3 regions of the Cohnella sp. genome follow, and region 1 is predicted to be linked to each of the others. Evidence: riboswitches for the same ligand, from Rfam matches in the RefSeq annotation. Region 1 holds a riboswitch; each other region holds the start of a gene.
The links. Region 1 has a riboswitch for cyclic di-AMP ahead of ACESLM_RS01765 (HAD family hydrolase). Riboswitches for the same ligand answer to the same signal wherever they lie in the genome.
Positions count from the first base shown of each region.

Region 2: it holds a riboswitch for cyclic di-AMP, as region 1 does, so the genes downstream of both, ACESLM_RS17925 (KamA family radical SAM protein) here and ACESLM_RS01765 (HAD family hydrolase) in region 1, are expected to answer to the same signal.
Region 3: it holds a riboswitch for cyclic di-AMP, as region 1 does, so the genes downstream of both, ACESLM_RS19925 (TrkH family potassium uptake protein) here and ACESLM_RS01765 (HAD family hydrolase) in region 1, are expected to answer to the same signal.

Region 1 is NZ_JBEPYQ010000003.1:87,605-95,157, forward strand. It holds gene ACESLM_RS01745 (DMT family transporter) at 1-768, shown strand, start outside; gene ACESLM_RS01750 (M56 family metallopeptidase) at 788-2,326, opposite strand; gene ACESLM_RS01755 (BlaI/MecI/CopY family transcriptional regulator) at 2,329-2,703, opposite strand; gene ACESLM_RS01760 (mannitol-1-phosphate 5-dehydrogenase) at 2,821-3,996, opposite strand; gene ACESLM_RS01765 (HAD family hydrolase) at 4,503-5,165, opposite strand; cyclic di-AMP (ydaO/yuaA leader) riboswitch at 5,291-5,432, opposite strand; gene ACESLM_RS01770 (hypothetical protein) at 5,615-5,899, shown strand; gene ACESLM_RS01775 (AraC family transcriptional regulator) at 5,910-6,806, opposite strand; gene melA (alpha-glucosidase/alpha-galactosidase) at 6,955-7,553, shown strand, end outside.
Region 2 is NZ_JBEPYQ010000055.1:2,870-10,422, forward strand. It holds gene ACESLM_RS17900 (MFS transporter) at 1-525, shown strand, start outside; gene ACESLM_RS17905 (antibiotic biosynthesis monooxygenase) at 547-873, shown strand; gene ACESLM_RS17910 (hypothetical protein) at 1,031-1,393, shown strand; gene ACESLM_RS17915 (ABC transporter ATP-binding protein) at 1,396-3,114, shown strand; gene ACESLM_RS17920 (AI-2E family transporter) at 3,437-4,660, opposite strand; cyclic di-AMP (ydaO/yuaA leader) riboswitch at 4,768-4,906, shown strand; gene ACESLM_RS17925 (KamA family radical SAM protein) at 5,088-6,272, shown strand; gene ACESLM_RS17930 (outer membrane protein assembly factor BamB family protein) at 6,514-7,553, shown strand, end outside.
Region 3 is NZ_JBEPYQ010000065.1:7,619-15,171, forward strand. It holds gene ACESLM_RS19905 (transposase) at 71-1,000, opposite strand; gene ACESLM_RS19910 (YkoP family protein) at 1,482-2,210, shown strand; gene ACESLM_RS19915 (phosphatase PAP2 family protein) at 2,223-2,972, shown strand; gene ACESLM_RS19920 (hypothetical protein) at 2,908-4,617, opposite strand; cyclic di-AMP (ydaO/yuaA leader) riboswitch at 4,869-5,049, shown strand; gene ACESLM_RS19925 (TrkH family potassium uptake protein) at 5,163-6,506, shown strand; gene ACESLM_RS19930 (potassium channel family protein) at 6,520-7,188, shown strand; gene ACESLM_RS19935 (polysaccharide deacetylase family protein) at 7,246-7,553, shown strand, end outside.

The DNA.
Region 1 (7,553 bases):
AGCATCGGCCTGCCGTGGAAAGCCGTGCTTCAGCTTGCGGGGATCGGGCTGGTCGGGGTGACCGGCTTGGAGATCGCGGTTATGTATTCGATCAAATACACGACGCTGGCGAACGCGTCCTTGCTGAACGTGGCTCCGTGGCCGATCTTCGCCGCCTTGTTCGCGCCTTTGTTCGTGAAGGAGAGCTTTACCCGACGTTTGGCGGTCGGAGGGGCGGCCGCGATCGTCGGCGTTACCTTCATCATTCTGGGCGGCAAGGAAGGCTTCGACTTGTCTTCCGACCATATGATCGGCAATTTGCTTGCGTTCGGAGTCAGCGTGGTCGGCGCGCTGTTTAACTTGAGCTGCATGTCGCTGATGAAGCGTTACTCTTCCTTGCGCGTAAGCGCCTGGTTTATTCTGTTCGGCAGCTTGTTCATGATCCCGTTTACGCTGGGCGGCTGGGGCAAGGTGGATTGGAGCGGTCTGGGAGCGGGACATTACGCGGCGATCGCTTATAACGTGATCGTCTGCACGGTCGTCGCGTTCGTTGTCTGGAACGCCAGCATGTTCAAGATCGGCGCGGCTCGCGCCAACTTCTTCCGCTACGTCGTGCCCGCGGCGGCCGTCATTGCCGGGCTGCTCTTCTTCGACGAGTCGATCTCGGGCTGGCAGATCGTCGGAGCCGTCTGCATGGCGGCGGGGCTCGTCTGGATCAGCATGGAGAAGAGGCGCGAACCCGCCCCCGTTCTGACCCGCATGGAAACGAGAGAAGGAGTTGTCCCTTGACGGGGCAACTCCTTCTTTGTCATTTCGCTTCGGTTCCGATTACGGTTACGGATAAGGGATCGACGTATTCTCCTTCTTTAAGCGTCGAGTAATGTAGATGGGGACCGGTGGATTCCCCGGTGCTGCCCATCTGTCCGATCAAATCGCCGGACTTCACTTCGTCTCCGGCTTCGACCGCGAGCTTGTCCAGGTGCCGGTATTCGGTGACCCACGCTTCGCCGTGCTCGATCTTCACCGTCAAGCCTTTGGCAGAGTCGTATTCGGACTGCACGACTGTGCCCGCGCCGGCCGCGAAAATATCCGATCCGGCTTTGCCGGCGATATCGATGCCGTCGTGCAGCGATTTTTCGGATGTGGTCGGATGGATGCGGTAGCCGTAGCGCGAGCTGATTTTCGCGTCTTCCGGCATCGTGAGCCGCAATTGAATTTCCTTTGCGCTATCGTGGTTCGTTTCAACGGCTTGAGCGGGCTGCGGCTCGCCCTTGTCCGCCGCGAGAGCGGACGGCAGCAGTAAAGCTCCGGCCAGAATGAAGACGGCGGCCCCGGTATATAAGGCTTTCTTTCGAGCTGGTTTGTAGTCTCGGATCATCACGATTCTCCTTGCGATCAGTTTTTTGCTTCCGAAGAAACCGACTCCCGATAACGCGACTTTCCGCGCGGCTCCGATTTCCAGCAGCTTGATCATGCAGGACGCATAGGTTTCCTTGGAGGCAATGGCATTCAGCACGTTCGCGTCGCAGGCGCTTTCCTGATCGATGCGCATTCTCCTCAGCCCGTACCACGCCAGCGGATTAAACCAATGCGCGGAGACGAGCGAATACGCCAGCAAGTTGACCCAAATATCCTTTCTCCGGTAATGGGCCAGCTCATGTCTGAAGATGCATTCCCATTCGGCTTCGGCCAGACGTCCGGCCAAATCCCGCGGAATCAGCACGACCGGGGAGAAAATGCCGAACAGTGCCGGTCCGGACACGAGACGGGTCAAGCGAAGCTGAACGCCGGGGCGGATGCCGCTGTCCGCGCGGATTCGCGCGAACATTTTTTCCAGCTCGCGGGGGACGGTCAGGCCGGGCTCTCGCCGTAGCGCCCGGGACATGGCAAGATGTCCGGCGAGCGGAAACAGCAGCGCCAGAGCGATGCCGGATAGCCACACGGCCGCAGCGATTCGAAGAAGAAGGTTGTCCGGAGCCCTATTGGAGCTCGCGGGTTGTGAAGCTGCCTCTTCTCCTTCGAATACGGCTACGCCGCTTGTCCCCTCTGAAGCTTCCGCTGCTGCGGCGGCCGAGAGGTTTTCGGCGCGAGATTGAATCGCGTCGAAGACCGGCAAGCGCGTTTCCAGCGTATCGGGCACGGGCAGCCATCTCAGTTGGTTTCCTACGTCTCCGGGCAGCAGCGGGATCAGCAGCTTCGCGAGCAGCAGGAACCACAGGGCGTACTTCCAGCCTGGGGACAGCGTCCTGCGCCACAGTCGCAGCGCCGCCGCGAGCAACAGCGCGAGGACGGCGGCTTCCGCCGAGCCGACGAGCGCTTGCCCGAATATTCGGATCGCAAGCTCCATCGTCATTTCTCCTTTTCCCGGAGCAGGTCTTTCAACTCCTTGATATCGTCGGGAGAGAGCTTGCCGGATTCCAGGAAGTGCACCATCATCGGTTTAAGCGCGCCTCCGTAAATTCGGTCGAGGAAGGAGCGGCTTGCTTCGCGAACGCATTCCTCTTCGTTGACGAGCGGGAAGTAAGCGTACTCCCGCCCGTCCTTGCGGAAGCCGAGAGCTCCCTTCTGAACAAGTCTGCCGATGAGCGTCTTCACCGTCTTCGGCTTCCACGATTTCGTCCCGCTTAAGCGGGAAATGATGTCGGCGGCCGTTAATGGCGACGTTTGCCATGCGATTCGCATAATATCCCATTCCGCGTCCGAAATGGGTGGGGATTCGGGCATGTCGGTTCCTCCGTTCGTTCATCGCCGGCGATGAATACGCCAAAGATTACAACTGTAGTCTACAAGGGTAGATTACAGTTGTAATCGATTTGTGTCAAGCTGTCCGCGTCGGAAAATTTACGGCGTAGGGGCGGAGCGGGCCGGGGATGCCGCTTTGAAGCGATGGTAGCGGAGTAGGATATCCTGGTGGAGGGCGTGATCTTCGGGGATTCCCATATGCTTGCGGATGACGTGTCCGACGCCTCTCTGGCGAATGGAAGTTTGCAGAATGACCGCCTCGAGATCCCCGTCATCGTCGTACAGCAGCGCAGAGGCCATGGCGGATGCGAGATGCGGAACCGGAATACCGTTGTCGAAGGCTTGCAGCGCCGGACGCACCAGCCTTTCGTTGCTGGAAAGCTTGCGAAGCGGAGAACGTCCGACGCGGGCGATCTTGTCGACGATGGCGGCGTTCTCGAATCTGCGCAGCGTGCCGCGTACGTATTGGCTGTGTTCAGCCTGGCTGAAGCCGTGTTTGGAGACGAGCAGCCGGGACGTCTCCTCCAGCGTCCGCTCGACGCTTCGCCGCAGCTCCGGGTCGCGCATCGATTCCTGGATTGTCCGGTAGCCTTGCCGGTATCCGTAATAAGCGGCGACGGAATGCCCTGTATTGACGGTAAACAGCTTTCTCTCGACGTACGGCTCGAGCGAGTCGACGTATTGGGCGCCTTCGATGACGGGGAAGAGATCGAGCGAAGGGACGCGCTCGATAATCCATTCGCAGTAGGGCTCGACTTTGACGGCGAGCGGGTCGGCGTGCTGCTGCGGAGGGACGATGCGGTCTACGGCCGCGTTCGGGCAGACGAGCATGCTGTCCGCGAGCGGCTTCCATTCCGGCGCCAGATGGCGCATGATCCATTTGCGCAGCAAGGCGCTTCCGTTCATCGCGTTCTCGCATGCGATCACAAGCAAGGGGCGGGGCCTCTCTGCCAGGCGCGCTTCGATTCCCCGGGCAATCGGCTCCGCGATCTCGGGAAGCGCGGACGCCCCGACCGCCGTCGTAATCACATCCGCTTCCGCGACCCGTCTGATGACGGCATCCCGGTCTTTGAGGCTGACGGCGGTCACGTCGCTTACAAGAGTGCTGCGCTCCGGCTCTCCGGCGTAGGTGACGGTGTACTGCTCCTTTAGCTGCAGGGCTTTGACCTGGCCGGCGTTGCGGGCGGCGAAGCACACTTCATAGCCCGAACGGGACAGCATCAGTCCGATAAATCCTCTTCCGATATTTCCTGCTCCGAACTGTACGGCTTTCATAATCCGTTCCTCCTCTTCGCGTGATGAATGTTGCTCTTCCGTGTATGCTCGATCGTTCGTTAGAAAAGACCGCTTGGATTTTCGTTGGGAGCTATCGCCATTAATTTTCTGATTAATCAGAAAATTAATGGCGCAGAAGGGGCGATGGTGGTGCTGCTTCGTGTTCGTTGCAGTTTTCAGCCCCGTGCGGCGCGACCGCAGCGAACCTCAACCTCGTGCAGCGCGACGAGGGCAAATACAGCGACCTGAGGCAGCGAGCTTCAATCCCGCGCAACGCGACGAGGCCAAAAAAAGTGCCTCGGATCAGCGAACCTCAACCCCGCGAGTCGCGACGAAGGCCAAAAGAATGCCCTGAAGCAGCGAACCTCAACTCCGCGCAACGCGACGAAGGCCAAAAAAGTGCCTCAAAGCAGCAAGCCTCACCCCCGCGCGGTATCAAGCCTCGACTTAGCGATAGCGGGCTCGAACCCTCGCGCATGCCACACCCCCGACTGGCGTCGTCGATCTCAAGACGCTTCCGAACGGCCGGCTAGATGGCGGAAGTCCAGCTCCGCAAGCGAGCTGGCCCGGTAAGGAGATTTCGGGAAGCCCAGCGTTTCGGTCAGCACATTCGGAACGACGACGCACACCGTTCCTGCGGCGATCGCAGCTTTGGCTCCGTTGGGGGAATCTTCCACCGAGATCGTCTCTTCGCCGCGAACACCGAGGATGCTCATCGCTTGCAAGTACAGCTCGGGATTGGGCTTCACTTTGCTAACGTGATCGGAAGTGCGAATGCACTCGAAATAGTCGGTCAGCTTCAGGCGATCCAGATGAGTGCGAACCCAATGCTCGGAGGAGCTCGAAGCGAGGCCGATTTTAATTCCGAGCGCTCTGGCCGACTCCAGATAGCCGAGAACTCCCGGACGCACCGTTTCCTGCTCCATTAGTTCGGCGTGCTTGTCGTGAACGGACCGGCGGAAAGCCGCCTTGTCGATCGGCAGGCCAAGGTCGGTCATGAGATATTCATAGGGATTAAAAGCGTGCAAGCTCGTGCCGATGCATTGCGAATATTGCTCCAGCGTCAGCTCGACGCCGTGGGAGCGGTACGCTTCGCGGAACGCCCGGTACCAGGCGGTCTCCGTATCGATGATTGTTCCGTCGAAGTCGAAAATAATGGCTTTGATCATGAACAGTCTCCTTTCGCGCTTTCCGCGCCCGATAGAATGTTCCGGATGGTCCATCCGGAAAGAGAAAACGGCAAAAAGGGCCCCTTTCTCAGGGCCCGGCTTCCGAAAGAAACTGAAGAAGCAAAATATAGACCCATCTTCCGCAGACGAGGTTAGCTGACGGACTCGGGAAGATGGTCTCCCTACGTTCATATGCGAACGATTCGCCCCAAAAGTGGTTCCCCCGCTTTTCGACGACGAGCGCCGAAAACTAAGCGTGTTATAACTGTAACTCAAAGTCAATTTAATGTCAAGTTATATTACATTATATTTGAATAAGGGGTTTAATGTAACTTTATATTACATTAATATGCCGCGTTAATGGTTTGAACGAGCTAACCCCGGGGGGAGGAGGGCAATGTTGTCAGGTTAAAATTTGTCGCCCCCGGTCCTGGCGAATAGGTTGAGCCTTGACGGGACCGAGACTGCGAGGCCAAGGCCAAAAAAGTGCCTCGGCGCTGTCCAAGCCGCGCGGCCAAGGCCAAAAAAGTGCCTCGGCGCTGTCCAAGCCGCGCGGCCAAGGCCAAAAAAGTGCCTCGGCGCTGCCCAAGCCGCGCGGCCAAGGCCAAAAAAGTGCCTCGGCGCTGTCCAAGCCGCGCGGCCAAGGCCAAAAAAGTGCCTCGGTGCTGTCCAAGCCGCGCGGCCAAGGCCAAAAAAGTGCCTCGGTGCTGTCCAAGCCGAGCATAGTACGCTGACAACATTGAGCTAACCCCTCCTCTCCTCGCCCGCTCCGACCGGAACCTTACGAAGCACCCTGCGGTATTCCGAAGGAGAGAGGCCGCTCCACAAGCGGAACTTCTTGGAGAAATAAAGCGCATCGCCGTAACCGACGGACGAAGCGACCTGCTCGATCGTCATGTCCGAGGCAAGCAGCAGCTCGGCCCGCTGCATGCGCATCTGCAGCAGATACTGCATCGGCGACATGCCGGTCGACTGTTTGAACAGCTTGCACAGGTGGGTGCGATGGTAGCCGAGCATTGCCGACATGCCCGAGACGGAGATTGGTTGGGCATATTGCAGCGTCAAATACTGCAAAGCCTGCTTCACGACGTGATCCGAATCCGTCGTCGCTGCGCCGCCTGCGGAGACAGAGAACCGCTTCTTGGCGCGGGCGGCACCGAGCTGGTGCAGCAGGAGGCGAAGCCAGCCTTCGGCTTCCAGGTTGGACAGTTCCGCGCCGAGCGAAGCCTCGAAGCAGCGGCGGAGCTGCTCATAGGCGTTGCGGAGATGCGGATTCAGGCTGCCGGAGACGACGGGGGATTCGGGAGTAACGCCGATTGCGTCCATGGCCGCGGCCGCGCCGGGGCCGTTGAAGGCGAACCAGGCGTACCGCCAAGGCGCGTGCTCGTCGGCCTGGTACGAGAACAGCTCCCCCGGAAAGATGGCGAAAGAGTCCCCCGCGCCGCAGCGGTATCCGATTCCGCCGATTGTAAAATCCCCGTGCCCGGACAGAACGGTGTGGATCAAATAGTAGTCGTGAACGGCGGGTCCCATTTTGTGCAGTGGGACCGGCTGGCCTTCCCCGCTGAAGAGAACGGCCAACTCGCCGCCGGAGGGGGAGGGGTTCATGCCGAGGACGTACTCGTCGTGATCCGGATTCATCGCGTCCACCTGCCTGTTTCCTTTTCTCCCACTATAGCAAACAAACGACAAATGTCCATATAAATGCGCGATGCCTCCATACTCTTATGAGTGCGCTTGCTTTACATTGAGAGTAGCCAATCATTTTAATCAGCCGGAGGTTATGAACTTGTCCAAAATTACTTTTATCGGCGCGGGAAGTACGGTTTTCGCCAAAAACGTGCTCGGGGACGTTATGCACACGCCTGCGCTGCAAGGCTTCGAGATCGCTCTGTTCGACATCGATCCGGTTCGTCTGAAGGATTCCGAAAACATTCTCAATAACATCAAAAAGACATCCGGAAGCAGCTGCGTCATTAAGTCCTACAGCGACCGCAAAGAGGCGCTTCGCGGAGCGAAATACGTCGTTAATGCGATTCAGGTAGGCGGTTACGACCCTTGTACGATCACGGATTTCGAGGTTCCGAAAAAATACGGACTGCGCCAGACGATCGCCGACACGGTCGGCATCGGGGGCATTTTCCGCAACTTGCGCACGATCCCGGTCATGCTCGACTTCGCCAAGGACATCCGCGAGGTTTGTCCGGACGCTCTATTCCTGAACTATACGAACCCGATGGCCGTGCTGACGAACGTGATGAACACGTACGGCGGCGTCAACACGGTCGGTCTGTGCCACAGCGTTCAAGTGTGCGTGCGCGACCTGTTCGACAACCTGGGCATGGACGCGACGGGCGTCAAGTCGAAGATCGCCGGCATCAACCACAT
Region 2 (7,553 bases), on a different contig from region 1:
ATCGCGCTGCTGCTGCTCTCCTGCGCCGACGCGATCCGCGGGCTTTACTTGCCGCTAGTCGTCAGCGGGAAGTTCGGAGATCCCCGTTACGCCTCCTATCTGTGGAGCGCCCAGGCGGTGTTCGAGCTGCTGTTCATGACGGCTGCGGGATATTGGGCGGCGAAATACGGCAGCAAGCGGCTCATTCTGTTCGCGGCCATCGGCGCTTTCATCACCTATATCGTGTATGCGCAGACAGATTCGCTGGCGGTGTATTTTACGATGCAGCCGCTGTATTCCTTCTTCGTATCCGTTCTGCTCGGAGTGGCGATGGGGTACGTGCAGCGGATGTTCATCCATCGCGCAGGCTTCGGAGCCAGTCTGTACGTCTTCATCACGCAGACCGCGTCGCTCGTCGGCTACATGCTGCCGCTTGTCGTCCCGGGCATCTCCTCAGACATCTTCTATATTCCCGCCGGTCTCGTGCTGATCTCCGTTGCGATTCAGTGCGTCGTGTTGCTGCGGCCCAAGCTGTACAATAAATAGGATTACAAGGAGGAGTAGCCGATGCTTATTCAGACGAGAACGATCGCGGTGCAGAAGGGGAATGCCGACAAAGTCGTCGAGAGATTCAGCCAGGAAGGCGTTCTCGATGAACGGGAAGGTCTGATCGACATTACCGTTATGACGAACAAGCGGAGCAAGGACATCGACGAAGTCGTCGTCATCATTCGCTGGGAGTCCGAGGAAGCCTGGAAAAACTGGGAGAAGAGCCCCGAACACATTCAAGGGCATCGCAATAGCAACGGACAAACTCCTCCCGACTACGTCATCAGCACGACCGTCAACATGTACGACGTGAACAAAGTCAGGAAGGGGAAGTTCGGACAATAGTCCCGAACGGACCCGAGAGACGAAGGGCATGCTTGTCCCGCGAGCGCAACGGCGGGAAGGGCATGCCCTTTAAAATAAGTTGACGCCGACTTTGTTTTCGTATACATTTGTATACACAACGAACTGTATACATTTGTATACGAAGGAGGAATTGCCGATGAGAATGGGACATCGCGAAGAGGGCGGCGACCGCGGCCGCGGGCACCGAGGGGAGTCTCACGGGCACGGACATGGGCATCGCGGTTCGCGGGGCTTTCAGGGCGGGCGCGAGGCCCGGGGCGCGCAGACGTTCAGAAGAGGCCGCGTTCTGATGTTTCTGGAGCAGTTGAGAGTCAAGCGCGCGACGCTGGCCAGACAGCTCGCGCAGCCGGAGTTCGAGGCCATTCGGCCGGTGCTGTCGGGAGAGCTGAAAGCGTTGGATCAGGTTATCGAAGAGTACGTCCATCTGTTCGATCTTCAGGAGGTCGGAGAGGAGCCGGCGCCGCAACGTCCGGCTGACGAAGGAGAGGGGAACAATTAACGATGCTTCGCAGGTTTTTCTCGTATTACCGTCCTTATAAAGGTTTATTCATTCTCGATTTTACTTGCGCGGTGATCGCGGGGCTGCTCGAGCTGGGCTTTCCGCTGGCGGTCAGCGCTTTCATCGACGATCTGCTGCCGAACGGCGATTGGCAGATGATCGTGCTGGCCAGCATCGGTCTGCTCGGAGTCTACGCGCTTAACACGGTGCTGAACTACATCGTCACCTATTGGGGGCACATGCTGGGCATCAACATCGAGACCGACATGCGCCGGAAAATGTTCGATCATATCCAGAAGCTGTCGTTCCGGTTTTTCGACAACCACAAGACCGGGCATCTCGTCGGCCGGGTGACGAACGATCTGAACGACATCGGGGAGATCGCCCATCACGGTCCCGAGGACATTTTCATCGCGGTCATGACGCTGGCGGGCTCCTTCACGCTGATGGCCTACATCAACCTGGAGCTGGCGCTGCTTACGTTCATCATCATTCCGATCATGGCTTGGCTGATTATCGTGTTCGGAGGCAAGATGACGAGCACGTACCAGCGGCTGTTCGGCAACGTCGGCAGCTTTAACGCCCGGATCGAGGAGAACGTTGGCGGCATTCGCGTCGTGCAGTCGTTCGCCAACGAGGAGCACGAGAAGAAGCTGTTCTCCGTCGACAACCGCAATTTCCGCGAGACGAAGCTGCTCGCCTACAAGACGATGGCGAAGAGCTTCTCGGTGACGTACATGCTGATGCGCCTCATCACGATATTCGTCATGGTGTGCGGAGCTTGGTTTTTCATCGACGGCCGGATCGAGCTTGGGGAATTTATGGCGTTTCTGTTGCTGTCTAACATTTTCTTCCGGCCGATCGAGAAGATCAATGCCGTGATCGAGAGTTATCCGAAAGGAATTGCCGGCTTTAAGCGCTACGTCGAGGTCATCGACACGGAGCCGGACATCGTGGATGGCAAGGACGCGGTAGAGGTCGATACGCTGCGCGGCGACATCCGCTTCGAGAACGTGTCGTTCGGCTACGAGGAAGGGCGGGACGTGTTCAAGGGAGTCGACCTGTCCATCCGCGCGGGGGAGACGATTGCATTCGTCGGACCTTCGGGCGCCGGCAAGACGACGATCTGCAGCCTGCTGCCGCGATTCTACGACGTCACGGGGGGAAGCATTACCGTCGACGGCATGGACATCCGCAATCTGACGCTGAAGTCGCTGCGCCGCAACATCGGCATCGTGCAGCAGGACGTCTTCCTGTTCTCAGGCTCGATCCGCGAGAATATCGCTTACGGCGATCTGAAGGCGACCGACGAGCAGATCTGGGAGGCGGCCAGACGGGCCTCGCTTGAGGACATGATCAAGCAGCTTCCGGAAGGAATGAACACGATCATCGGCGAGCGCGGCGTCAAGCTGTCCGGCGGCCAGAAGCAGCGGATGGCGATCGCGCGGATGTTCCTGAAGAACCCGCCGATCCTCATCCTCGACGAAGCGACGTCGGCGCTCGACACCGAGACCGAAGCCGCGATCCAGCAGTCGCTGTCCGAGCTGTCCGTCGGCCGCACGACGCTCGTCATCGCGCACCGGCTGGCGACGATCAAGAACGCCGACCGCATCATCGTCGTCGATGAGAACGGCATCGCCGAGCAGGGCAGCCATCAGGACCTGATCGCGTCCGGCGGCATCTACAGCCGGCTTCATCAGGCTCAGTATCAGCATGCTTGAGTCGATTGCGATATCGTCTAAATAAGCGATAAGGCAAGGGGCTGTTCCATAAGCAGAGTTGCTTGAGATGATCGATAGACAAAGTAGGGGTATGTACCTCCTGGAGAATGCCTCATACGCTCCTGAAACCACCTTATCACGGGTTTACCCATTCAGGTTTCAGAAGCGTATAGCATCGGAAGGAGGTACATACCCCTTGCACCTTTATCATCGATTAGCTTTCACAGCAACTTGATTGGCTTATGGGACAGCCCCTTAAAAACGAAATCGCTTATAAGAGAAGCCTGAATGCCAGTATTGGCTACGAGCGGCTCCGAAGCGGTTATTCCGCCGAATCGGTCGGTCCTCGCGAGGCTGGAGCGGCAGGCTGGGCAAGTTCGGCAGGCGTCGCAAGATCGGGATCAGGAGCGGGAGAAGCCGCATCGTACAGCCCCGTGCGCCCCTTGAACCAGCGGAACAGATGGGTCGAGATGACCTTCAGAATCGCGTAGCCCGGAACGGCGAGAATGATGCCGATCATGCCGAACAGGTTGCCGGCCGCGATTATGACGAAGATGATCGTGATCGGATGGACGCGCATCGTCTTGCCCATAATTTGCGGCGAGATGAACTTGCCTTCGATCAGCTGCACGATCGTCCAGATGACGATCATTTTGATCAGCATGATCGGGGAGGTCATCATGGCGACGATGAGCGCCGGCGTAATCGCGATCGCAGGCCCGAGATAGGGCACGATGCTCGTACAGGCGGCGATGACCGCAAGCACGAGGGAGTAGTCGAGGCCGATAATGAGATAACCGATATAGAGAAGCACGCCGATGCAGGCGCTGACGATGATTTGTCCGCGGATGTACGAACTGATCTGGTGGTTCATCTCCAGCATGACGCCGAAGGATCGGCCTCTCAGGCGGGTCGGCACGAAGCCGAGCACGAACGGGACAAGCTTCTTGCGGTCCTTGAGCAGGTAGAACAGGACGAACGGCACCGTAATGATCGCCAGTACCGTCTCGGTGATTTTGCCTACCACTCCGCCGATTCCGGACCAGGCGTTGCTCAGAATCGTCGATACGCGCGAGGAGAACTCGTCGGCCAGCCTGGCCGTGTCGATGCCGAGCATGCTCTGTAGCTCGTTGAAGTACTCGTTGCCGATCAGTTCCTCGAATTTCTGCTGCGCATTGTGCGTGTATGTAGGGAACTGCGAGATCAGACTGGCGATTTGCTCGCTGAGCAAGGGAACGACCTTCATGATGATGAGCGTAAGCACGGTCAGAATAACGAGATAAAGTCCGAAGATGGAGTATACGCGTTTAACTTTCCGGTGTTCCAGGAAGTCGACGATCGGATTGAGCAAATAATAGGCGACTCCGGTCAGCAGGAACGGCAGAAATACGGTCTCCAGAACGACGATAAACGGATGGAAGATGTACGAGATTTTCTCCAGAATGAAGATGTTCAGGCCGATGAGCAGAATGACGAACAGAAACAGAACGAACTTCCGGTCGATCAGCCCTTTAATTCCGTCCGATAGTTTGCGAGCGCTGTGCATGAATGTTCCTCCTTCTTTCTTCCATTGTAACCGACGCGAATCCCGTCGTACAAATCGTCGAAACCCGGGCGCTATCAAAGGTTGACAGGGTGGAGGGATTAAATTATAGTGAATTTAAGCTTAGTTTCCGGAAACTTCCGGAAAGCGGGGGAACCAAGTTTTTGGGGCGAATCATTCAGCGAGAATGTAGGGAACCATCTATCCCGAGCCCGTCAGCTAACCTCGTTTGCACTGGATGGGTCATAAGTTGCTCATTCTTTTGACCCGCTAAGGGTCTTTTTCTGTCTTTTTCGGCCCTTGTACGCAGCAGGAGATGGTCTGCCGCGGACGGGGTTTATTTTTGTCTTGAGACGAAAGGGGGTATAGCGGGGCTTGGAACGGATTCGTTCTCGAATTCGACTGAATATACCTGGAGGAGGAAGGCCGAATGCCGCAACCAAAGTATATCACCGATATCGGAAAAATCTCTCGCATCCCCGAGGAACAACGTGAGAAGCTGAAGAAAATCACCGAGAAATTCGTGTTTCGGGTGAACGAGTATTATTTGAATCTGATCGATTGGGACGATCCGCACGATCCGATTCGCAAGCTGGTCATCCCGAACGAGGGAGAGCTGGAGGAGTACGGACGCTGGGACGCTTCGGACGAGGATACGAACTACGTCGTCAAAGGCTGCCAGCACAAGTATTCGTCGACCGCGCTGCTGATCGTCTCCGAGGTGTGCGGGGCTTACTGCCGATATTGCTTTCGCAAGCGGTTGTTCCGCAACGACGTCAAGGAGGCGACCTCGGACATCGAACCGGGCTTGCAATACATCGCGAACCATCCCGAGATCAGCAACGTCCTGCTGACCGGAGGCGACAGTCTCATTCTCGCCACGCCTAAACTGCGCGCCATTTTGCATAGATTGCGCGAAATCGAGCATGTGAAGATTATCCGGCTCGGTTCGAAAATTCCCGTCTTCAACCCGATGCGGATCTACGAGGACGAGGAGCTGCTGGAGACGATTCGCGAGTTTTCCGACGCGAACAAGCGAATCTACGTCATGGCCCATATCAACCATCCGCGCGAGATTACGCCCGAAGCGGTGCGCGGCTTCCAGGCGCTGCACGACGCCGGCGCGATCGTGGTCAACCAGACTCCGGTGCTCAGAGGCATCAACGACGATCCCGAGGTGCTTGGCGAGCTGCTCGACCGGCTGAGCTGGGCGGGCGTGACGCCCTACTATTTCTTCATCAATCGTCCGGTGGCGGGCAACAACGATTTCGTGCTGCCGCTGGCCCGGGTGTACGACATCGTGGAGAAGGCGAAGGCGCGCACTTCCGGTCTGGGGAAAAGGGTGCGCCTGTCGATGAGCCATACGTCCGGGAAAATCGAAATTTTGGCGATCGAGAACGGCAAAGCCTACCTGAAGTACCACCAGTCCCGAGACGGCAATTACGGCAAGTTCATGATGCTGGATTGCCCCGACGACGCCTCTTGGTTCGACGATCTTCCGGGAAGCGAGCGCTATTGGAAGAAGCCGGCGAAGCGGACGAAGGAAGTCGTATCCGTGAACGAGCTCCCGGACGTCCCGCGCAAGCGGGAGAGAAGAGCGGAGGTTCCGAGCTGACGGACGCGCCGAAGCGAGCCTTCGGGCCGTTCTGAACAGATCCGCCCTGCGAAGGGCCGACCCGCAAGCCGGGCGACGACAACGGTCGCTCCCCGGCAGCTTGCGGGCCGGTTTTTTTTCGCGCGTTCCGCTCGAATGCAACCCAAAGCGACAAAGGTTCCGCGGTTTCCCGTCGACCGTTTGACATGCTTCTTGCCCGCAGGAAGGTAAAATCTATTCATTCCAATATATGGAGGAATGGATGGGCGTGTCGAAGGGGAGCAAAACGGTCGTATTCATGCTGATCATCCTGCTCGCGGCGCAAGGAATCGCGGACGCGGCGGGCGTTCGCTCCGGGCAATGGAGCGGCAAGCAGGCAGGCTCCCAACCTTTTCCCGAAGCGTACACGGAGATCGAGGGAGTGCTCGGGTTTCGCGGCGGGGGAGCAAGGAACGCTCCGTCCTACGGCACCGCGGAGATGCGGACGTACCGGCCCAAGGTCGTCTGGGAGAAAAAGACGAAAAGCAGCTCATGGGGCGGCGGCGCGGGTTGGACGGGACAGCCGGCGATCGTCAGATGGAAGCCGGAAGTGCTGCAGGCGATGAACGTAAAGGCGAAGTTTCGCTCCAAGCCGGATTTTACGGAAGTGATCTACGCTTCCTTGGACGGTTACGTCTATTTCCTGGAGCTGGAGACGGGCGAGGAGACGAGAAACCCGATCAAAGTCGGCAATCCGATCAAAGGCAGCGTGTCCGTCGATGCGAGAGGTTATCCGCTGTTGTACGTGGGAGAGGGCATTCCCGAGAACGGAACGATCGGATTCAACCTGTACAGCCTGATCGATCAGACAAGGCTGCTCCGCGTAAACGGCATCGATTCGTTTGCTTACCGGAGATGGGGCGCGTTCGACGGTTCGGCTTTGTTCAACCGGTTGGACGATACGCTGACCGTGGGCGGGGAGAACGGATTGTTTTACCGCGTGAAGCTCAATACGTCGTTCGATCCGCAGCGGAAGACGCTGTCGATCAAGCCGATCGTCAGCAAATTCCGTTATAAGATAAGCGCGAACGCCTACCAGGGCATCGAAAATTCCGTCGCCGCTTACGGGGACTTCGCCTATTTTGCCGATAACGGAGGCAGCCTGCTGGCGATGAACGTGCGGACGAACGAGCCGGTCTGGGCGCTTCCGCCGCTGGACGACACGGATGCGACGATCGTCGTCGAGGCCGAGAACGATGTTCCGTACTTGTATACGGGGACTGAGGTCGACAAGCAGGGGAACAAAGGCTACGCCTACTTGCG
Region 3 (7,553 bases), on a different contig from region 1:
AATTCGTTGGAAATCGGGCTTGTTAAAATGAAGAGAAGCTGTTTACAAATACAAAGAAGAGAGAGGAGGATTACCCAAGTTTAAGCGATTGTTGCCTTGCGGCTCGAGTTAATCTGTTAGAGCGGGAACCGCCGGCAGTCTTAGTGAGCTCCGGGTAGGTGATTCTAGAAGAATGGATGCAATCCGCGAGTAATTGAACGTAGAGGGTGGATCTGCCGCGATTGTAATAATAGCAAAATTGATCAAGATACGCCTGCAGGTGCTTAGGACCGATGCCTAGAAACGTTCGGCCAATCCACCAAGTCACATCGTACCCCATCCACACGAGCTTTTTATTCATATCCCGTCCGTACTTTCGGGTTACGATTACGTTTGTCGCATCGTCAGGATGAACGTGAGCGCGAATGAAAGGCGCCGTATCCGGGCAGTCGTACTTGTCTTTTAACGGGGCTTTGGATTGCAGTTTAATCACAATTGTGTCTGGAGTGCCGTCGCTCGCATCCGAAGCGCCGATCAGCAGAGGTTGTTCTTGTTGATGCCAGTCGAAGGAAGGAACCATCCGTTTGCAATAGACGGAATCCGAAACGCGAACAATGCCCGATAGCAGCCGATTCGATTCTCTCGCAGCCATGGCGCGGCGAATTTTGTGACAGATCAACCAGGCCGTTTTGTAGGTGACATGGATCGCTTCGGAGAGCTGGCGGGCATTCACGCAGCGGGGCTGGGCATGCAGAAAAATGGCCTGGAACCAACGATGAAGAGGCGTACGGCTGCCCTCCATAATGGTGCCGGCGATCAAGGAAGTTTGCGTATGGCAGGAGCGACATTCGTAGAGCGGAATCCGACGGGTGGAAATGAGATAGAAAAGCGGGTGGTTGCAGCGCGGACAGCGAAAGCCGTCGGGCCACTTCAACTCGAACAGAACAGGGAAACAATCCGCTTCCTCATTATAGACGGAACAGAATTTTTGGAATTTCTCCGCGGCTTCTTTAAGGCTCATACGAATCTCCCTTCCGCTTTAAAAGAACGTTTGTTCTGTTTTTATTATACCAAACATTTGTTCTTGTTTAAAGTTTTAAATAGTTAATTTTTCTTTTTATTTATAGTGACTTCCAACTGACTCGAGGGGATATCGGCAAAAGGGGCGAAGAACTGTAAGCGTGGTATAACGTCAACTGACCGAAAGGGATAGCGGCAAAAGGGTGGGAAAGACGGTGGGGCAGGTGCGGCGTGAACTGAATGGAGGGGATAGCGGCAAAAGGCATACAGAGAATGAATGGAGAGAGATAGAACGAACTGATCGAGAGGGATATCGGTAAAGGGATGAAACGTAGCTGTGAAGCGGACTGACGGAAGGGGATAGCGGCAAAATCTGAGGGGTTATTATATGCGCTCTAGACCAAAGTCTAATGCCTGCTGGACGAAAGTTCGGAAACGAACCCGACGCGAAACGATGGGAGCGGGGGAGACGGCGAGATACAATGAAGCTAACGCAAAACGGAGGCGGAGGAACGGATATGCAAAATCAACCGGAATGGTCGGCGGGCAACGCGGGGTGGACAAGAGGAACTGCGGCGCTGCGCCGCGGCTTCGGCAGTGCCAGACAGAACGTCTGGATGACGTGGGAGAGAACGGCCGCTTGGGCGATGAAGCTGACGAGCGAGCATTCGCTGTACGCGGGGATCTGCATCGTGATGGTCAAAAGGTATAAGGGAGAGCCGTTTGTCTGCGAGGACGGGACCCGGATCGAACGAGGAGACCGGATCGGCGAGCTGCATCTGAACAACGGGAAGGTGCTGGCGCTGACACGGGAGCTGGGGGCGGACCGGGCCGCGCTTCAGACGGCGCGTCTGGCGAGGAAATCGCTTAAGGAAATCCGGCGGGAGTTGGACGGTCGGCCGGAGCTGGCTCCGGTCAAGGCGCTCGTCGGGGTTACGATTCTCCATCGGGGACTGACGCACGGTCTCGGATTTGAACAGCGTCCGCTTGCTTCGAAACGGTTCGAGAAGCTGACGTCGATCTATTTGAAGCTGCTTCTCCGCTTCATGCATCCGAACGGACTGGCGCGCAGCGAGCGGAGCAGGCTGAAGCTGACCCCGGTGATGCTCGTCTGCACACGCGGCAATCTCGCCCGCAAGTTCGGGCCTAAGCCGGAGCTCCGGCAGCACGGGGGCGGATCGTCCGGCTGCGAAAGTTTAGCCTCTGGATAAGGAGTGAGCAAGTTGAACGCAACTCCGATCGAATCGCGAGCCCAGGCCGTCAAGCAAGGGGCGGCTTGGCGGCCCTTGCTGTGGCTGCTGCTCATTCCGGCTATTAATCTGCTGTACGTCCTGCAGAACCGGGCGGCGGGCAACGCGAGGTCGCTTGTAACCGAAGTCGACGGGAGTATTCCGTTCGTGCCGGCATTCGCGCTGCCTTACTCGCTGTGGTACCCGTTCCTGTTCGTCGTATTCGTTCTTGTTCTTCGCAAAGACAGGAGGGAATATTTCCGGCTGCTGCTGGCGTTTTGCCTCGGCTTGCTGCTGTCGAATCTCGTTTTCCTGGTGTTTCAGACGACCGTTCCCCGCCCCGAGATCGGGACGGAAGGTTTTTTCCACGGTATCGTCTCTTTTATTTATGCCAACGACCAGCCCTACAACTGCTTTCCGAGCGTACACGTGCTGACGAGCGCTCTTATGATTTACGGCGCTCGCCGATTAAGAACGGCGGCGAAAATCCCGATCGCGGTCGTGGCCGTCAGCATTATCGTTTCCACGGTGTTTATCAAGCAGCATGTCATCGCGGACGTTATGGCCGGGCTGCTTGCCGCCAAGCTCGTCTTCTGGCTGGCCGGCAAGCTCATCAGGCGGTTCGAACGAAGAAGAGAGCTGTCGGATAAGTATAAACAGAGTATCAGACAGCTCAGCTTCAGGTCCGAGGACGAAGCGCTCGATGAAGCCGCCAGATCACGATGCCGACGAGAGCCGGGGTGAGGAGGCTGAAGACGCCTCCGGCGAAATCGCCCGGCAAGCCGTCGAACATCATCTGCATGCCCATCAGAATCGCATCGAGCGTTACATGCGCGAAAATGACGGCCATCAAGCCGAAACGCAGCATGAACCAACCGAACAGGAACGACAGCAGCACGAGTTCGATGACGCGCGTGTAAACCGGATAGACCGCGTAACCGACATGGCCGAGCGCCCAGAACAGTCCGGGCGGCACGATGGCGATCGTCGTCAGGACGACGACCGTTCGGGCCGAAGGCTCGCCGCCTTTCAGCTTGCGCGCGAGGCCGACGAACCAGCTGCGGAATACCCCGATGCCGAACAGCCGGCTTTGCAGCTCCTCCGATATGCCAGCGCACCAAGCCAGCAGCGGCAGAAGCAGAGGAATGCTCATATTGTACATCGACTGCGTGGCGTCCGAAGAAGCGAAAGCGCCCAAGCTCTTTTCCAGCACGAGCAGGATGACGGATTGAGCCCCCAGCAAAATAAAGGCGAGGAAGTAGCCTTCCTTCATGCTCTTCAGCACCGCTTCCCCGTAACCCGATTCCCGCCATCTCGGCCAGAGCGAATGGCCCATCGATTTCCATAAGCCGTCTCCGCCGACGGCCGAGAAATAAGTGAGCAGCGCCATCGCCGCGTAAGTGACAAGGCTGACCGTAAGATTAACGGTATCCCCTATGCTGACTCCCGATTCCCAAGTACCTGCCCGCAGACCCGGAATCATGTTATAGGTCAGGCCCGCGTACAGCGCGAAAAAGACGGAAGCGAGGAAAATGCCCCTCCGGTAGGAAGTATGCCCGCCATGAGTCCCCGTATAGACGATCGCCAGGATGAACAGCAGCACTTGGGGCAAAATGAAGCCGAATACCGACAATCTCGTCGCCCAGCGTTCTTGCCCTTCCATGTATTCTGTGAACGCCTCAGGCAGATCCACCCGGTAATCGACCGCTCCCCCTTGCCAGCTCGGGAAAGACGAACTCGTCAGGCGGAATGGCGCCGGAGCGGTGACTTGAAGCTTAAGCTCGGCTTCCCCGATCGCCGCTTGCCGGGAGATGTATTCGAAAGCTCCTCCGTCGGTCGTTCCGCCCGCCCATTCCCAATCGCTCGTGCGAACTCCGAACCAGGAAGCGTACTGCAGCACGCTGGCGGCTTGTTCGGCCGTCGGCTCCTCCGACGAGGATAAGGCTTCGCCGATAGCAGAGTCGGAATCCGCGCCCAAGTGCCGCCAAGCGACGAGGCTGCCCGACTCCATATGGAGCGAGACGGTTAGCGCCCCGGGCACCCCGTCCGCGTACAATTCAACGACGTAGACGTCGGTGGGGGTTGCCGCGGCCCACTGCTTATTGTACGAGTCTGTCAACGCATGTTTGGATAAGTAGCCGTTCGTTTTGCCGTCCGTCATATGCGTGACCGTCGTCTTTTTTACGTCGGAGGCTTGGATGTTGAATTTGTCGGCGGCCCATTGGATCGCCCGCTGCTCCGCTTCGGCCCTTGTGAGCACGGGGGCGGTGTGCATGGAAAACAATTGCCCTGTAATGGGGAACACTTGGATCAATAAAAACAATGCCAGTCCGATCGCGGCCGTCCAAACCCAGCGTTTGTCCAGCGGAAGCGGTCGATTTTCGATCATTCGGTTTCTCTCCTCGCCTGCAGAAATTCAAGTAAACGTATACAGTGGCTTCGCTCTTGACGGCTGCCGATTTTTTCATTTAGTATCTCGTATTTTCGGCGAAAATGAAAGCAAACGAAGCGATAATGACTGTCCGATGGCTAATCCTTCGGATAATTGTGCGAAAAAATGCCTAAACGAGCCGGATTGCCCCCTTTTTGACGTTGTTCCTCCGCGGGGTAAAGACTATAATGCGGTGGTACGTCTTTTATCCGATAGAACGGCCGAATTTCTGCATGCAGAAAACGGGGGAACCAACGGACGACGTGTACAAGAACTATTGTATTCGAACATCCCGGGGTGAATTCCGACCGCGACCGACGCGGAGGATAGGGCAGCCTGTTCGAGCCCGAACCCGACAGCTAACCTCGTAGGCGCTATACGAACAGGAATCGCGTGCAGTGAAGGCACTGGGGTTCCAGTGCTTTTTTTTGCGTCTAGAGGGAGCCTATGGCGTTTTTGCTTATTTGCGTAAAAAAGCGACGGGTGCAGCAGAGGTGGATTAATTGTTAAAAAAAGCGGTGCGATGGTTGTATGCTTCTCCTCCGAGAATATTGCTGCTCGGATTTTCTTTCATTATATTGACGGGGGCCGTGCTGCTTATGCTTCCCGTCGCGTCCGAGAACCGGGAGCCGCTCTCTTTCGTGGACGCCTTGTTCACCGCGACTTCGGCGACATGCGTGACCGGTCTCGTGCTGTTCGATACGGGCTCTCACTTCTCCACGTTCGGCCATTGGGTCATTTTGCTGCTGATCCAGATCGGCGGCATCGGCTTCATGACGATGGCCACGCTGTTCGCACTGATTTTGCGGAGGCGGATTTCGCTCAAGGAACGGCTGGTTTTGCAGGAATCGCTGAATCAGGGCAGCATCGAAGGACTCGTCCGGCTCGTGCGCAAAGTCATCTTCTACGCGCTGGCGCTGGAGCTGGCCGGAGCGGTGCTGTATACGATCCGTTTCGCGCTTGATATGCCGCTCGGAGAAGCGATATACCACGGCGCGTTTCATGCAATCTCCATCTTCAACAATGCGGGCTTCGATCTGTCCGGGGACGGCAGCAGCCTCATTCGATACTCCGAGGATTATTATATGAACGCCGTCTCGATGGCTCTGATCGTTCTTGGGGGATTCGGCTTTATCGTGCTGGCCGATCTATTCGATTATCGGAATAAACGGAAGTTTTCGCTTCATACAAAAGTTGTGCTAAGCGTTTCCGCGACGTTGATCGGCGTTGGGGCGCTGATCATCTTGATCTTCGAGTTCACGAATCCCCGCTCGATCGGCGATGAGCATTTTTCGCATAAAGCGCTGTCCGCGCTGTTCCAGTCCGTGACGACCCGCTCGGGAGGCGTCTCTACCGTGGAAATTGCCGAACTGCGCCAAGCGACGCAATTTTTCATTGTCATTCTGATGTTTATCGGAGCTTCCCCGGGTTCGACGGGCGGAGGGATCAAGACGACGACGTTCGCCGTGCTGGTCGGCGCGGTGCTGGCGATGATGCGAGGCAAGGAGGACGTCGTGCTGTTTCGGCTGCGGCTCGCCCAGGAGCGGGTGTACAAAGCGATTACCGTTACGCTGTTCTGTATCGGGATCGTGCTGGCGGGAACGATGCTGCTCGCGACGACCGAGGATGCCAGCTTCCTGAAAATTCTGTTCGAAGCGACGTCGGCATTCGGCACCGTCGGATTATCGATGGGATTGACCGCGGACTTGAGCTTGGCGGGCAAGCTGACGATTATTGTTCTGATGTTTATCGGTCGTCTAGGGCCGCTTACGTTGACTTACGCATTGGGGCCTAAGCAGGGACGATCGCTTTACCGTTACGCGGAAGGTAAAATCATCATCGGGTAGAGGACGGAGAAACATGAAATTTAATCAATTCGTTATTATCGGGTTGGGCCGGTTCGGCTCCAGCCTCGGCCGGGAATTGATCAGTTTGGGGTACGAGGTGCTCGGTGTGGACCGGGACGAGGAAAAGGTGCAGGAGTTGTCGGGGGTGCTGACCCACGCGATCATGGCGGACGCGACGGACGAGGAGGTGCTGCGTTCCGTCGGGGCGCGGAATTTCGACTGCGGCGTCGTCGCGATCGGCGACGATATCCAGGCGAGCATTCTGGCGACGATTCTGCTGAAGGAGCTCGGAGTGAAGAAGGTCGTAGCCAAGGCGGTATCGGATCTGCACGGTCGTGTGCTGGAAAGGATGGGCGTCGACCGGATCATCTACCCGGAGCGGGACATGGGTGTTCGCGTCGCGCACCAACTCGTCTCGCCCAACCTGCTCGATTACATCGAATTGTCCAAGAAGTATACGATCGCGGAGCTGGCGGTACCCCGGTGCTGGTCCGGCAAATCTCTGGAGGACGTCGATTTGCGCGGCAAATTCGGCTGCAGCATCGTGGCGATTCACAAACCCCAAGGCATGATCATCGCTCCGGCCGCCAAAGACGTATTGTCCATGGAGGACGTCATGGTGCTGATCGGCACGAACGATCAGATCGGACAGTGCCAGGAGTCGTTCGATTCCGGTGAATGAAAACCATCCCGTTCGCTCAGGCTAGAAATAGAATGAGCGGGATGGGAGGGTTCGGCGATGAAGATGAAACGCCTGGGAGTAGCGGTGATGGTGCTGGCAAGCGTCGTCACCTTTTTAGCGTTGCGGGGCGGTTCTGCAGCCTCGGCCAGCGCAGGGCAGTCGAAGCCTTCAGGCATCCACTGGACCGAATGGGAGCGCAAATACGAAGGCGTATTTGTGCTGTCCGCTTCGCGCGAGTCCCGTAAGGTGGCTCTGACGTTCGACGACGTGCCCGATCCTCGCTTTACGCCGCGAGTGCTGGACATCTTGAAGCGCAAAGGGGTTCGTGCCAGCTTTTTCGTTGTCGGCACGCGAGCGCGCAAATA